2 regions of the Methylobacterium sp. 190mf genome follow, and region 2 is predicted to be linked to the other one. Evidence: riboswitches for the same ligand, from Rfam matches in the RefSeq annotation. Region 2 holds a riboswitch; the other holds the start of a gene.
What was found. A riboswitch is a leader RNA that binds a small molecule or an ion and turns the genes downstream of it on or off. The one in region 2 is predicted to bind thiamine pyrophosphate.

Region 1 (6,988 bases), on a different contig from region 2:
GCCGACATGCGCGACTACACCCGCACCACCGCCGACATGACGCCGGAGGAGGCGGTGGGCCTGCTCAACGTGTTCTTCGACTGCCTCGTGCCGCCGATCGAGCGTGAGGGCGGCGAGGTCCTGAAGTATCTTGGCGACGGCCTGCTGGCGATCTTCCGGGAAACCGGCGACGATCTGGGCGGCGCGGCCAAGGGCGCGCTCACGGCGGCCCAGCACGCCCTGGCGGCCCTCGACGAGGCGAACGCCCTGCACCAGTTCCCGGTGCCGGTGGCCGCCGGCATCGCGCTCCACCACGGCGAGGCCGCCTACGGCAATGTCGGGTCCGGCTCACGCCTCGACTTCACGGTGATCGGCCGCGACGTGAACCTCGCGAGCCGCATCGCGCAGCTGAACCGCGCCCTCGGCGAGCCGCTGCTGATGTCGAAGCCCTTTGTGGACTTCCTCTGGGGAGACCCGATCCCAATGGGAGAGCACCGGCTCAACGGCTTCGACGAGCCCATGGCGGTGTTCCGGCCGAAATTCCTGCGCCCGCGCAAGTCCAGCTGAGCGGCCCTTTGATCGGTCCCGACGTCACGCGGCGCTCGCGGAGATAAGCCGAGATCTGAGGCCCGCAGCCGATCCGCGCGGTGCGGGTTCACCACGTCGGCACGAACGGCATAGCGTAGGGTGTGTGCCGGCAACCCCAGACCGGATCGATCATCTGCGCCATCACGTCCCGGGCCAGGGCGCCGGCGCGTATGGCGACCTCCCGCGGGACATGCGCCTGCTCGAGGATCTTCAGGCAGGCATGTCCGCAGGCGCTGAATTGGCCGCTGTGGTACGCGTTGAGGGCGAACTCGTCGAGCAAGCCGTACTCGTAGACCCACGGGTTCAGGGAGATGCCCTCGCTCGGAAGCTCGAGAGCCAAGCCCGCCTCGGCGTAACGATAGCCTTCCGCGAACCGCTTCCTCAGCCTGCAGAATCGGCTGGCCCCGTGGCGCGCCTCCGCCCGTCCCGGACGGATTGCGGTGGCGCGCTCGTAGAGCTGCAGCACCCTGTCCTCCGGCTCGTCGAGGCGCTCCGCGTTCACCGCGGCCATCAGCAAGTTGAAATAGACCTCCTCGTCCCATCCGCCGAGATCGGCCCGCTTCAGGAAGCAGGCGAGCGCTTTCCGGTACTCGCCGGCGGCGTCGTAGGTCGTGCCGAGGTACATCGTGTACCGGGCGATCATGAAGGGGTCCGTCTCGACCGCCAGCGCCTTCTCGAGGACGGCGATATCCCGCGCGTCCGCCGTCGCGTCGCGGTGGCGGGCACCGTCGTCGCCCCGACGCATCGCGAGGGGGAGGATCGGTGTCTCTGTCACGCCGGGGCAGCTGAGGAATTCGTGCAGGACGCCCCGGTAACGCCAGTTCTCCCGGGTGCTGACCAGCTGGTTGCGCCAGTACCGCGTGTGCGCGTCGATGATCTCGAACCGATAGCCGGGCGCACGCAGCTTCGGCATCGTGAAGTCCGCCGGGATGATCAGCTCATCGTCGGCGTCGATGATCAATGCGTACTGCGCGTGACGCCGCGCGAGTTTCAAGGCCTCGTTCCGGTTGAAGGCGAAATCAACCCAGGGGCGCTCGACCAGGGCACCCGGTATGTCCGCGAGCGCGGCACGGACGACATCCTGGGTTCCATCCGTCGAGCCGGTATCGACGACGATCCAATGATCGATGATCGGACGAACAGAATCGAGGCAACGCCGGATAACGTGGGCCTCGTCCTTCACGATCATGGACAAACAGATCGTCGATCCGCGATTCTTCATACCGAAGCCGTCCCGTCGTGCGCTCACGCGTCGGATGCGCAGTCATGAACGCTCCTAGCATTGCTGGAATGCGCTGACAAAACAAACATGTCCTTCGGCAAAATTTGGATTAAATATCTGAAACGACATATAATCGGCCAGTTATATATAAATACTCCGGCTCACAGTCTTATGACTGCAAATACCCGCGACCGATAGACTGGTCGAGCGGATCAGGAGACACCCGCCATCGGGCTGGCACGAGGCCCGAACGCCGTAGGTCATCGGCGCGGGCGTTGGGCCCGCAGCCGATCCCGTGGTGCAGGCCCGGGGCCCGCCACAGGCGCGCCTCGACCAGACAGATTAGCGTCGATCTCCGGCCGCTTCAGCCCCTGAGCGTCATCGTGCTGCCGGAGATGCCGAAATCGCGCAGACGCCTGAGGAACGACATGCCCAGCAGGCTCGTCGACAGGAGCCCGCGCGGGATCACGACCGCATCGACGTCCCGGACCGTGATCGATCCGATCTGCACGATGGCGATCCGGATCGGCGCCACGCGGACCGTGCCGTTCGCGGTGTTCCAGACGCGGGTGAAATCGGCCGGAGTAACTCGGATCCCGATCCGCGCGGCATCCTCCTCGGAGAACGCGCAGGCGCTCGCTCCCGTATCGACCATCATCGGCAGCGAGCGGCCGTCCAGCAGCGCGTTGACGAAGAAGTGGCCGTTGCGCCCGGCCTGGAGAGCCACACCGGCGGCGTCGACTGCGGGAACGGGCTCCGGCGGCGGCGTGACGGCGAGGGCCACCGGCGCCGGCCTCATGCCGTCGCGCAGCTTCAAGGCGGCCGTGACACCGAGGAAGCCGAGCAGGCAGATCAATAGGATTGCGCGCACGCGAGTCCGCCCGTGACGTGGAGTGCCGGCGACCGGAGACGTTCCGGAATCCCGGTGATGAGATGCCAGACCGGTGAAGGGATGGTGCGCGATCGCGGTCGCCGCCGCGGCGCGCGCGCCGATTCCGCTCCGCTTGGTGTCCAGATCGTCACCGGGATCCGCGGATTGTAGCGGGAACGACTGGATGCTCGCGGCGCGGGGTTGACCGGCAGCGGCCGGGGAGCCACATCTGCGTCTGTTCCAGGGAGATCCCCGGCAAGGGGCTGAGAAACCGCTGGCACGTCCGTCAGGACCTGCGGCGCGGAAATCCTTCGAACCTGATCCGGCTCATACCGGCGTAGGGATTGGACCGCGGCCGCCTGAAAGGCAGGCCACAGCTTCTCACCGAAGCGCACGGCCCGATCTCCGCGACGGCAATCCGCGGAGATGATTGTGCCCCTCGACCGACCCGCCTCACCGATCGGCCGCCGCCGCAACCCGGACGGCAGCGTCGCGCCGGCGACCCTTCCGGCGCGGACGGACGTCGCCGTGGTCGGCGGCGGGCTGATCGGGCTGTCGATCGCGTGGCGCCTCGCCCGGGCCGGCCGCGCCGTGACGGTGCTGGAGCGGGACACGATCGGGGCGGGCGCGAGCCTCGCGGCCACCGGCATGCTGGCCCCGGCCGCCGAGCACGAGCCGGGCTCCGATCCGCTGCTGCCGCTCGCCCTGGACTCGCTGCGGCTCTGGCCCGAGTTCCGCGACGCCCTGGAGGCCGCGTCCGGCCGCGCGATCGACTACCGCGCCGACGGCACCCTGGTGCTGGCGGTCGGCCGCGACGAGGTCGAGCGCCTGCGCTTCCGCTACGAGCTGCAGCGCCGCTCGGGGCTCGAGGCCACGTGGCTGCCGGGCAGCGAGGTGCGGCGCCTGGAGCCGGGCCTGCGCCCCTCCATCACCGCCGGGATCCACTGCCCGCTCGACCATCAGGTCGATCCCCGTCTGGTCATGGACGCCCTCACCGAGGCCTGCCGCCGCGCCGGCGCGATCCTGGTTGAGCGGACCCCCGTCACCGCCCTGGACTGGTCGGGCGGCCGCGTGACCGGGATCCGCGCCGGCGACCGCGTCGTCGCGGCCGAGACCGTCATCCTCGCCTCCGGCGCCTGGAGCGGGGAGGGCGGCCTGCTGCCCGACGCGCTCGCCCTTCCGGTCCGCCCGCTGAAGGGCCAGTCCCTGGCCCTGCGCACCACCGCCCGGACCGGTACCCTGGCGCGGATGGTCTGGACCGAGCAGGTCCACATGGCCCCGAAGAGCGACGGCCAGCTCGTCGTGGGCGCGACCGTGGAGGATTGCGGCTTCCGTCCCGGCGTCACCGCGGGCGGGCTCTACGCCCTGCTGGAGGGCGCCCGCCGGGTGCTGCCCGGCATCGAGGAGATGGAGGTGGAGGCTGTGTGGAGCGGCTACCGACCGACCTCGGACGACGACGCACCGATCCTCGACGCGATCGCCCCTGGCCTCGTCGCCGCCACCGGGCATCACCGCAACGGCTACCTGCTCGCCCCGGTCACCGCCGACGCGATTGCCGCGCTGGTGCTGCGCGGCGCGCTGCCGGAGGTGGCGCGTCCCTTCACCCGCGCGCGCTTCGGCCAGCCGGAAGCGCTGAGGGCCTCGGCATGAAACTCCTCGTCAACGGTGAGCCGCGCGACTGCGCGGTCGAGACGGTGGACGCCCTGTTCCGCCTGGAGGCGGAGGAGAGCGGCATCGAGAGCCCGCAGGGCGTCGCCATCGCGCTGAACGGCCGCGTTCTGCGCCGCCGGGACTGGGGCGAGACACCGGTCGCGGAGGGCGACCGGGTCGAGATCGTCCGCGCCATGCAGGGAGGTTGAGCATGGACCAGAGTCACACGCCGCCGCGCCCCGAGGGCGGGGATGACAGCCTGACCATCGCCGGGGTGAGGCTGTCGTCCCGGCTGTTTATCGGCACCGCCGGCTACCCGACGCAGGCGATCATGCGCGACGCCGTCGCGGCGAGCGGCGCCGACGTGGTCACCGCCTCGATCCGCCGGGTCTCGCTCCAAGGCCACGGCTCGGACACGGTCAAGATCCTGAAGGGCAAGCGCTTCCTGCCGAACACCGCCGGCTGCGAAACGGCCCGCGACGCGATCATGACCGCCGAACTCGCCCGCGAGGCGCTCGACACCAACTGGATCAAGGTCGAGGTGATCGGCGACCGCGAGACGCTCTACCCGGACGTGATGGAGCTGATCGAGGCCTGCCGCCATCTCGTGGACGACGGCTTCGTCGTGCTGCCCTACTGCAACGACGACCCGATCGTGTGCCAGCGCCTGGAGGATCTCGGCTGCGCCGCGGTGATGCCCATGGGCTCCCTGATCGGCTCCGGGATGGGGGTGGCCAACCCGGCCAACCTGGAGCTGATCTGCCGCCGGGCGACGGTGCCGGTAGTGGTGGATGCCGGGATCGGCACCGCCTCGGACGCGGTGATCGCCATGGAGCTCGGCGCCTCCGCCTGCCTGATCAACACCGCCGTGGCCAAGGCCGACGATCCGGTGCGGATGGCTCGCGCCATGGGCCGGGCCGTGGAGGCCGGGCGCGACGCGCACCGCGCCGGGCGGATCCCCCGCCGCGGCCGGGCCGAGCCGTCGAGCCCGCAGCTCGGCCTCGTCGGCTCGTGAGGGCGCTGCCGTCGCCGCTGCTCGCGGTGACGGACCGGCACGGGCATCCGCGGCCCCTCGCCGAGACCGTCCAGGCGGTCCTCGACGGCGGCGGGCGCTGGATCTGGTTCCGCGACAGGGACCTGGAGGCGGATGCCCGCCTGCGCCTCGGCGCGCGCGTGGCCGAGCGCGTGCGGGCCGCGAACGGCGTCCTGACGATCGGAGGCGATGTCGCGCTCGCGCGCGCCCTCGGTGCCGACGGCGTGCATCTCGGCGGCGGCTCGGGACCGGAGGTGATCGCGGCGGCGCGGGCCACCCTGGGCGCGGCTGCGCTCATCGGCGTTTCCGCGCACGCGCCGCGTGAGGCCGCGGCCGCCGCGCGGGCCGGCGCCGACTACGTGACCCTCAGCCCCATCTTCACGACCACGAGCAAGCCCGGTTACGGACCGGCTCTCGGACCGGAGGGCATCGCCGCCGCACGCACGGTGGGCCTGCCGATCGTGGCCCTGGGCGGTGTCGGTCCGGAGATGATCGGGGCCTGTCGCGCGGCGGGGGCTGCGGGCTTCGCCGTCATGGGTGGCCCGATGCGCGCCCTGGATCCGGCCGACGCGACCCGGGCGCTCTTGGAGGCCTGGGGCGCAGCGGAGTCTTCAGCGGCTCGGACAGCCACGTAGAAATCTGCCCCCGTCCCGGCGAGCGCCGCGGAGCAAGACGGCCGATGCTGTGGTTGCCCTAGGCGTTGGACGGTCCGTAGGGCGGGCGCGGGATCGCCCGGTGCGCCGCGCGCAGCGCCGCCGACCAGCGCTCGCGCAGATCGTGGAAGTAGCCCTCGCCGGCCTCGATCCGGTGGTTCACCTCGAGCGTCAGCGCGTTCCGGCGGGCGACCGCGATGTCGATCGGCAGGCCGACGCCCAGATTCGACCGCATGGTCGAATCCATCGAGACCAGGCTCACCTTGAGGGCGTCATAGAGGTCGGTCGTGTACTTCACCGCCCGATCGAGGATCGGCTTCCCGTACTTGTGTTCACCGATCTGGAGGAACGGCGCGTCGGTGCTGCACTCGATGAAATTGCCGGCGGAGTAGATCAGGTACAGCCGCATCTCGCCGGTGCCGATCTGGCCGCCGAACAGCAGCGAGATCGAGAACCGGATATTGGCCGCCTCGAACCCGTCCTTCTCGATGGCGCGCACCCGCCGGATGGCCCGGCCGATCAGCTGCGCCGCCTGGAACATGGTCGGCGCCTCGACGAGCTTCTGCGGCGGCTCACCCTCCTCCTCACCGGGCACGCCCTCCTGGAGCAGGCTGAGCACCGACTGGGTGATCGAGAGGTTGCCCGCGGAGGCGAGCATCATCACCCGCTCGCCCGGCACGTTGAAATGGTGGAGCTTGCGGTAGGTCGAGATGTCGTCGAGCCCCGCATTGGTGCGGGTATCGGCGACCATGACCAGCCCTTCCTCCACCAGGACACCGACGCAGTAGGTCATCGTTTTCGGGCTCTCGTGCGGTCGGCGGACCGGGGTCGGGACGGTCAGGATTGAGCGGCGGCCCTGCCTTGCTCGACCCGGAGCTTCACGTCCAGTGTCTCGGTGCCACCGCCGGTCCGGCTGCCGCGGATCGGCGCCGCCCCGAGATAGTCCAGGCCGGTGGCGACGCGGATGTAGTTGTCCGTTGGGCTGACATCGT
Region 2 (6,988 bases):
ACCAGCTCGACACGGTGAACCTGGTCGGCTGCGCGCAGGAGGGCGGCGTCTGCCGGATGCCCTATCCCACCAACGTCTATTACGGCGTGCCCGGCCGGACGAACGGCCGGCCGTTCCCGCAGGGCGGCGTCGTGCCCTGCAACACCCAGACCTTCGGCGATCCGGCGCCGGGCCAGGCGAAGAGCTGCTGGTACGCTCCGCGGATCAACGCGGGCGGCGGTGGGGGCTACGGCGGCGGCTACGGCGGTGGCGGCGGGGGTGCCTACGGCGGCGGGGGCGGCTACCGGAATGACGGCTACGACGACCGGCGCGACGCCTACCGCGACCGCCGCGACTACGACCGCCCGCCGCCGCGCCGCTCCTACGACGACGATTACGGGCCGGGGCCACGCCGCTACCGGGGTGATCCCGACGAGTACTGATCTCGGTCGAGCAGGGCAGGCACGGGAACGTATTTGCCCTGTTAACCGCGATCCGGCATCGTCCGGCTCCGCGGAGCCACGAGACGGGACGGAGGAGCTGATGACGGAGAATCGCCGCGGCACCTTCCGGAAGAACGCCTTCACGTTCGGCGCCGTGCTGCTCGACGGCGGCGAGGTGAGCTGCCTGGTCTGGGACGCCACCGACGTCGGCGCGCAGATCGAGGTCGAGGACGATCAGGCCGTGCCGGACCGCTTCGCGCTTCGTGTCAGCACGGGCACCGAACCGCGCCCGGCCACCGTGGCGTGGCGGCGCAGCCGGCGGATCGGTATCGCCTTCGACGGCTGAGGTCCCTCAGGTCGCCTGCAGGGCCGGGCTCGGCTTAGGCCCGGACCCGGCCAGCCGGAACCGGCGCGGCCGGACGAACAGCAGGTCGAGCGCCGTTCCGCGGACCAGCCGCTCCAGCATGAGCGGCAGGACCACCGCCATCGCCATGACGGTCAGGCTGGCGAGGCCGATATCGGCGATCGCGCCGGTGCGCACGAGGATCTCCCGGGTCGCCGCCATCGGCATCGAGAAGGCGAGGTAGATCACGATCGAGCGCTGGCCGCAGGTCCGGACCGCCTCGGCGACCGGACCGCCGGCGCGGCCGATGAGAGCCGCCGCCACCACGATCGCGAGGGCACCGGCCCCGCCGAGGGCGAGGCTCACCAGCGGCAGGCTGGCGAGGGTCGGATGATCCGGCAGGCCCGACGGGGTCAGCGCGAGCCAGCCTTCCAGGACCGCCCAGGCGCCGAGGCCGCAGAGGGCGAGCGGGACGCGGCGGCGCGCCGCGTCGGCGAGCGCGAAGATCCGCCCGGCGAACAGGTAGCCCGCGACGAAGTAGACGTAGCGGGCGCAGAACTCCTCGATCAGGGTCGACTCGCTGCGGATGTCGGCGATCTGCAGCAGGGCGGCGCCGGCGAGGAGCACGCCGCCGGGCACGCGGCGCAGGGCCTTGGTGACCACCGAGAACACCGCCAGCAGGTAGATGAACCAGAGGCTGGAATAGGGCTCGATCAGCGCGTGGGCGAGATGCGCCGCGAAGGCCGCGGGACCGGCATCGCCGACGATCTTGCCGTACTTGGCGACCGACTGGATCACCAGCCAGAGCAGGTAGAAATAGGCGAAGTGGACGACCCGGCGGTCGGAGAACAGGCGCCAGTCGCGGTCGATCACCCGCCCGACGAACAGTCCGGAGAGCAGGAAGAAGTCCGGGATGCGGAACGGCTTCGCGAAGGCGACGATCGGGTGGAGGAAGCCCTCGCCGCCCATGGCCTCGCCGGTGCCGATGACCGAATGCATCATGACGACCAGGAGGATGCAGATCCCCTTGGCGATATCGACCCAGGCGAGTCGATCCCCCGTATCCCCGACCCCGGCCATCGTCCGAACCCTCGCGATCGGGGCGATCCTGGACCGGTTCGGGTTGACGGCAAGGAACGGGGCGGCGGCCACCTGCGGATGTGACGAACGCCCGGTAAACGCCGGCCGGGCAGGTGTCAGATCTTGCGGCGCGCCGACTTCCGCTCGCGGGTCATGCGCGTGGCGGCGTGGAAATCGTCGGGCTTGCCGCGGACCCAGACGAGGAAGCGCGCGATCTCCGGATCGGCGCGCAGGGCCTCGACGTCGGCGAGGCGCTTGGCGATCTCCGCCTCGCTGTAGCGGGCGTGGATCGCCGAGTGGCAGATCTGGTGCAGCCGGACCGTGCCGCGATGGGTCCCGCCCTTCAGCTTCGGCGTGAGGTGATGGAGGCTGGAGCGGGCGCGGCGCGGGATCGGGCGCTCGCAGAGGGGGCAGACCGGGTCCGGCGGGCCCGGGACGCCCGGCGCGTCCGGATCCTCGGCGCTCCAGCGCTGCGAGCGCCGTCCGACCACGCGAGCCTCCCTCTCCTACCCCTGCTGGTCCACCGGCTGCGGGCAAGCCGGACCGACGCCCTGTCCGAACAGCGCTTCGGCCTCGCGATCCCGGCTCCCCAGGATGGAGACGTGGTCCCCCGGGATCACGTCGATCCGCGCCCGCGGGCCGGCCGCCTCGGCGAGGTTCCGCGCCAGCTTGGCCGGCACCACCGTGTCGTCGCGGCCCTGCACGATCAGCACGGGCGCCGACCCGTCGCGGATGCGCAGGTCCGAGCGGTACGTGTCGCGCAGGAGCCAGATCGGGGCTAGCGGGACATGCAGCCGCACGGTGTGGGTCATCGAGTCGAACGGCGCCTCCAGGTACAGGCCGATCGTCGGCACCCGTTCGGCGACGGCCACGGCCACGGCGGCCCCGAGGGAGTGTCCGTGGAGGAGGATCGGCGCGTCGGGCGCCCGCGCCCGCGCGGCCTCGACGGCCGCCAGCCCGTCGCGGATCAGCCCGTCCTCGCTGGGGCTGCCGGTGGAGCCGGGATAGCCGCGATAGGCCACAGTGAGCACGCCCCAGCCGCGCGCCCGCCAGGGCTCCGCGGCGAAGCGGGCCGCGTGCGGCTCGGGGCGGGACCCGTTGCCGTGGAAGCTCACGACGACGCCGCAGCCCGGCCGCGGAGGCCGCCACAGGCCGTGCAGGGTCTCGCCGTCGGGGGTCGCGACCGTGATCGTCGCGAGGCCCGGCGGGATCGTCCACGGGTTCTGCGGCCCGAAGGCGCCCGGATAGAGGAACCGGCGCTGCCCGAGCGCGAGCGCGGCGCAGGCCAGCCCGCAGAGGAGGAGCGCGGCGAGCAGGAGGCCGGCGATGAGGCGCATTGCGGTGCGATTGCGGCGGGGGAGAACGCGTGCGTTCGGACGAACGGTTTCGGGGATGTGTTTTCTAGGGCGGCCGGTCAGCATTGACAAAGCCGTCCGCGGGCCCGAGTCTGGAACCGTTCCGAGGGGGGCCCTGAAGAGGGCTGAGATTGGGCACGCTGCCCTGACCCTTGAACCTGATCCGGCTCATACCGGCGGAGGGACGGGAACCTGCGGTCGCATCTCGCGCGACCTCATCTCATCTCGGCCATCGCGTGGACCGGACCGCTCCAGCACGAGGAGAGGCCCACGATGAACGCACCCGTTCTCCCGAAGGACGTGAAAGGCAGCCCCGAGACCGTGACCACGGGTCCGGTCACCGGATCGCGCAAGGCGTACGCGAACCCGGCCGGGCGGCCGGACATCCGCGTCCCCTATCGCGAGATCGTCCTCTCCGATCCGAAGGAGGAAGCGGTGCGGGTCTACGACCCGTCGGGCCCCTACACCGAGACCGATGCCCGCATCGACCTCAATGCCGGCCTCCCCGGCGTGCGCGAGCCCTGGGTCGCCGCCCGCGGCTACGCGGCCGTCGCGCCGCGCGCGGTGAAGCCCGAGGATAACGGATTCGCGGGCGACAAGCTCGTGGCCCCCTGCCCCGCCGAGCGGACCATCCGCAAGGCGGCCCCGGGCCAGATGGTGACCCAGTACGAGTTCGCCCGCGCGGGGATCATCACCGAGGAGATGATCTACGTCGCCCACCGCGAGAACGTCTGCCGGGAGGCCATGCTCGCGGGCGCCGAGGCCGCGCTCGCGGACGGCCAGAGCTTCGGGGCCTCGGTCCCGCCCTTCATCACCCCGGAATTCGTCCGCGACGAGATCGCCCGCGGCCGGGCGATCATCCCGGCCAACATCAACCACACCGAGCTGGAGCCGATGGCGATCGGCCGGAACTTCCTGGTCAAGATCAACGCCAACATCGGCAACTCCGCCGTGACCTCCTCGGCCGCCGACGAGGTCGAGAAGCTCGTCTGGTCGATCCGCTGGGGCGCCGACACGGTCATGGACCTGTCCACCGGCCGCAACATCCACAACATCCGCTCGTGGATCATCCGCAACAGCCCGGTCCCGATCGGCACGGTGCCGATCTACCAGGCGCTGGAGAAGGTCGGCGGCGACCCGCTCAAGCTCGACTGGGAGGTCTTCAAGGACACGCTGATCGAGCAGGCCGAGCAGGGCATCGACTACTTCACGATCCATGCCGGCGTGCGGCTCGCCCACGTGCCGCTGACCGCCCGGCGCGTCACCGGCATCGTCTCCCGCGGAGGCTCGATCATGGCGCGCTGGTGCCTGGCCGGGCACCGGGAATCGTTCCTCTACGAGCGGTTCGACGAGATCTGCGACATCATGCGGGCCTACGACGTCTCGTTCTCGCTGGGCGACGGCCTGCGCCCGGGCTCGATCGCCGACGCCAACGACGCCGCGCAGTTCGGCGAGCTGGAGACGCTCGGCGAGCTGACCAAGGTCGCCTGGGACAAGGGCTGCCAGGTGATGATCGAAGGCCCCGGCCACGTGCCGATGCACAAGATCAAGGTCAACATGGAGAAGCAGCTGAAGGAGTGCGGCGAGGCGCCGTTCTACACCCTCGGCCCGCTGACCACCGACATCGCCCCGGGCTACGACCACATCACCTCGGGCATCGGCGCCGCCATGATCGGCTGGTTCGGCACCGCGATGCTCTGCTACGTCACCCCGAAGGAGCATCTCGGCCTGCCGGACCGGGACGACGTGAAGACCGGCGTCATCACCTACAAGATCGCCGCCCACGCCGCCGACCTCGCCAAGGGGCATCCCGCCGCGCAGCTCCGGGACGACGCGCTCAGCCGCGCCCGGTTCGACTTCCGCTGGGAGGACCAGTTCAACCTGGGCCTCGATCCGGATACCGCCCGGCGCTTCCACGACGAGACCCTGCCGAAGGACGCCCACAAGGTCGCGCATTTCTGCTCGATGTGCGGGCCGAAATTCTGCTCGATGAAGATCACGCAGGACCTGCGCGCCGAGGTGCTGGCGATGGAGGAGGCCGGCGAAGTCGTGGGCGCGGCGCCCGCGATGTCGAAGGCCGAGGCCGAGGCCGGCATGCGGGCGAAGTCGCAGGAGTTCCTGGCCGAGGGCGGCAAGCTCTACGTCGACGCCGCCGAGTGAGACGGGCGCGCGCCCGGTCCGCTCAGGATTCGGGCGCGCCGCAGCCCCGCCCCGGCGTTCCGCCGTGCGGGGCCTCGATATCGAGAATGTCGCCTGGGCGGGCGCCGTAGGCATCGTGCAGCGCCGCGAGCATCAGATCCGCGGCGATGCCCGTGTCGGGCGGCGATCCCAGCTCCACGAGGCGCGCGAAGTTCTCCGCCGGGTCCGCCTGGACGTATCCGAGCGCCGCCAGAGCCTGCCGTGCCGTCGCATCCAGCCGCAGGCGCCTTCGGCCGGGTGGCCCGTAGGCGCCCGACGCGGCCTCGCAGAACATCCGCGTATCCCGATCCTGGAAGATGCACTGGACGTAGCGCTGCGCCTGTCCGTGCGGCGCGACGACGATGAAGCGGTCGCGCGAGACGTCGACCGGCCCGCGCCTGTGGATGGCGTCGAGACGCTCCACGACGGCGCAGCGGTGCTCGCGGATGAACGGCGCGCGCGTACCCGGATCGCCAGCCGCGGCCGGCGCGGCGAGCGCGGGACTGGTCGCCAAGACGAGCATCGCCGAGATCCTGTACATCGCGTGCTCCACGCTGCGCGGGGTGGGCCGCAGTCCCGTCGCGGGAAGACGAACCGGCTGGGCGCCGAGTCGACCCAGGAGAAAATTCAGCACGGATTTGTGTCGCGCAGGTAACGCGATGTTCATCGCATCTCCGATTCCGCCACATCATCCGGTGGACCGGCGGTCGCCATTAAGGAACGATTAGGCAGGACCGCGCCTCAATCCTTCGATCACAGGATCGCAGGAGACCGGCGATGGAGATCCGAACGCTGACATCCACGACGCCGGGGCCGCAGGGCCTCGACGCGCTCGGAGCGACGGCCGCCGCCGCCGTGACCCAGCAGGCGCCCGAGCCCGAGACGTCCGCCAAGCCGCTCGAGCCCGCGGTGAAGCTCGACATCGGCACGAACGGCGGCAAGGCGCGGTACATCCAGGATCCGGACACCAGCTCGATCGTGTTCCAGGTGGTCGATCCGTCGTCCGGCAACGTGATCGACCAGCTCCCGAGCGAGACCGCCCTGCGCAATCGCGCCTACGATTCCGCCCGCAGCACGCAGGGTTCGCAGAGCGGCAGCCTCTCCCGCGTCGCCTGAGCGGAGTCGCTCAGGCGCGCAGCCGGCGGACCGAGTCATCGACCGGCGGCGCGGCCAGGCCGAACTGCGCCAGCGGCAGGATCTCCACCGGCGCGTCCCGCCGCGCGACGAGCACGCTGTTCTCGGCGACCGTCGTCCAAGTGCCGTGATCCCGGTCGAGCGGCTCCGAGGCGACGACCACGCCGCCCTCCGAAGCGCGGTAGTAGAGCGAGTTCGCCTTGTCGTTCGCGGCGTAGCGGAACGCGTAGAGATCGCGCCCGTCGGCCAGCGCCGCGGTGAACCGGAACGGATGCGGCCCGGCGAGATCCGTGAGGCGCGCGAGCGCGCGCGCCGTCGCCTCGACAGGATCGCGGCGCGGCCCCGGTCCCATCAGGCCGCAGCCCAGAAGCCCGAGGAAGATCGCTTCGGAATCGGTGGTCCCCGCGCGCGACGGGTACAGCTCGTCCGGGATCAGCGCCTCGACCGGGCGCCGCAGGCGGCTCCAGTCGCCGATA

Region 1: it holds a riboswitch for thiamine pyrophosphate, as region 2 does, so the genes downstream of both, thiO (glycine oxidase ThiO) here and thiC (phosphomethylpyrimidine synthase ThiC) in region 2, are expected to answer to the same signal.

The regions. Positions count from the first base shown of each region.
Region 1 covers NZ_FNVI01000011.1:48,448-55,435, forward strand. Annotated here, with positions in the region: gene C4T42_RS14625 (adenylate/guanylate cyclase domain-containing protein) at 1-546, shown strand, start outside; gene C4T42_RS14630 (glycosyltransferase) at 635-1,756, opposite strand; gene C4T42_RS14635 (TIGR02281 family clan AA aspartic protease) at 2,154-2,660, opposite strand; TPP riboswitch at 2,894-3,022, shown strand; gene thiO (glycine oxidase ThiO) at 3,087-4,310, shown strand; gene thiS (sulfur carrier protein ThiS) at 4,307-4,519, shown strand; gene C4T42_RS14650 (thiazole synthase) at 4,522-5,325, shown strand; gene C4T42_RS14655 (thiamine phosphate synthase) at 5,322-5,978, shown strand; gene C4T42_RS14660 (peptidase) at 6,037-6,789, opposite strand; gene C4T42_RS14665 (transglutaminase family protein) at 6,834-6,988, opposite strand, start outside.
Region 2 covers NZ_FNVI01000021.1:58,083-65,070, forward strand. Annotated here, with positions in the region: gene C4T42_RS22735 (hypothetical protein) at 1-422, shown strand, start outside; gene C4T42_RS22740 (hypothetical protein) at 523-768, shown strand; gene C4T42_RS22745 (acyltransferase family protein) at 775-1,845, opposite strand; gene C4T42_RS22750 (restriction endonuclease) at 1,962-2,336, opposite strand; gene C4T42_RS22755 (alpha/beta hydrolase) at 2,352-3,182, opposite strand; TPP riboswitch at 3,297-3,402, shown strand; gene thiC (phosphomethylpyrimidine synthase ThiC) at 3,474-5,360, shown strand; gene C4T42_RS22765 (hypothetical protein) at 5,383-5,919, opposite strand; gene C4T42_RS22770 (flagellar protein FlaG) at 6,156-6,494, shown strand; gene C4T42_RS22775 (class II glutamine amidotransferase) at 6,505-6,988, opposite strand, start outside.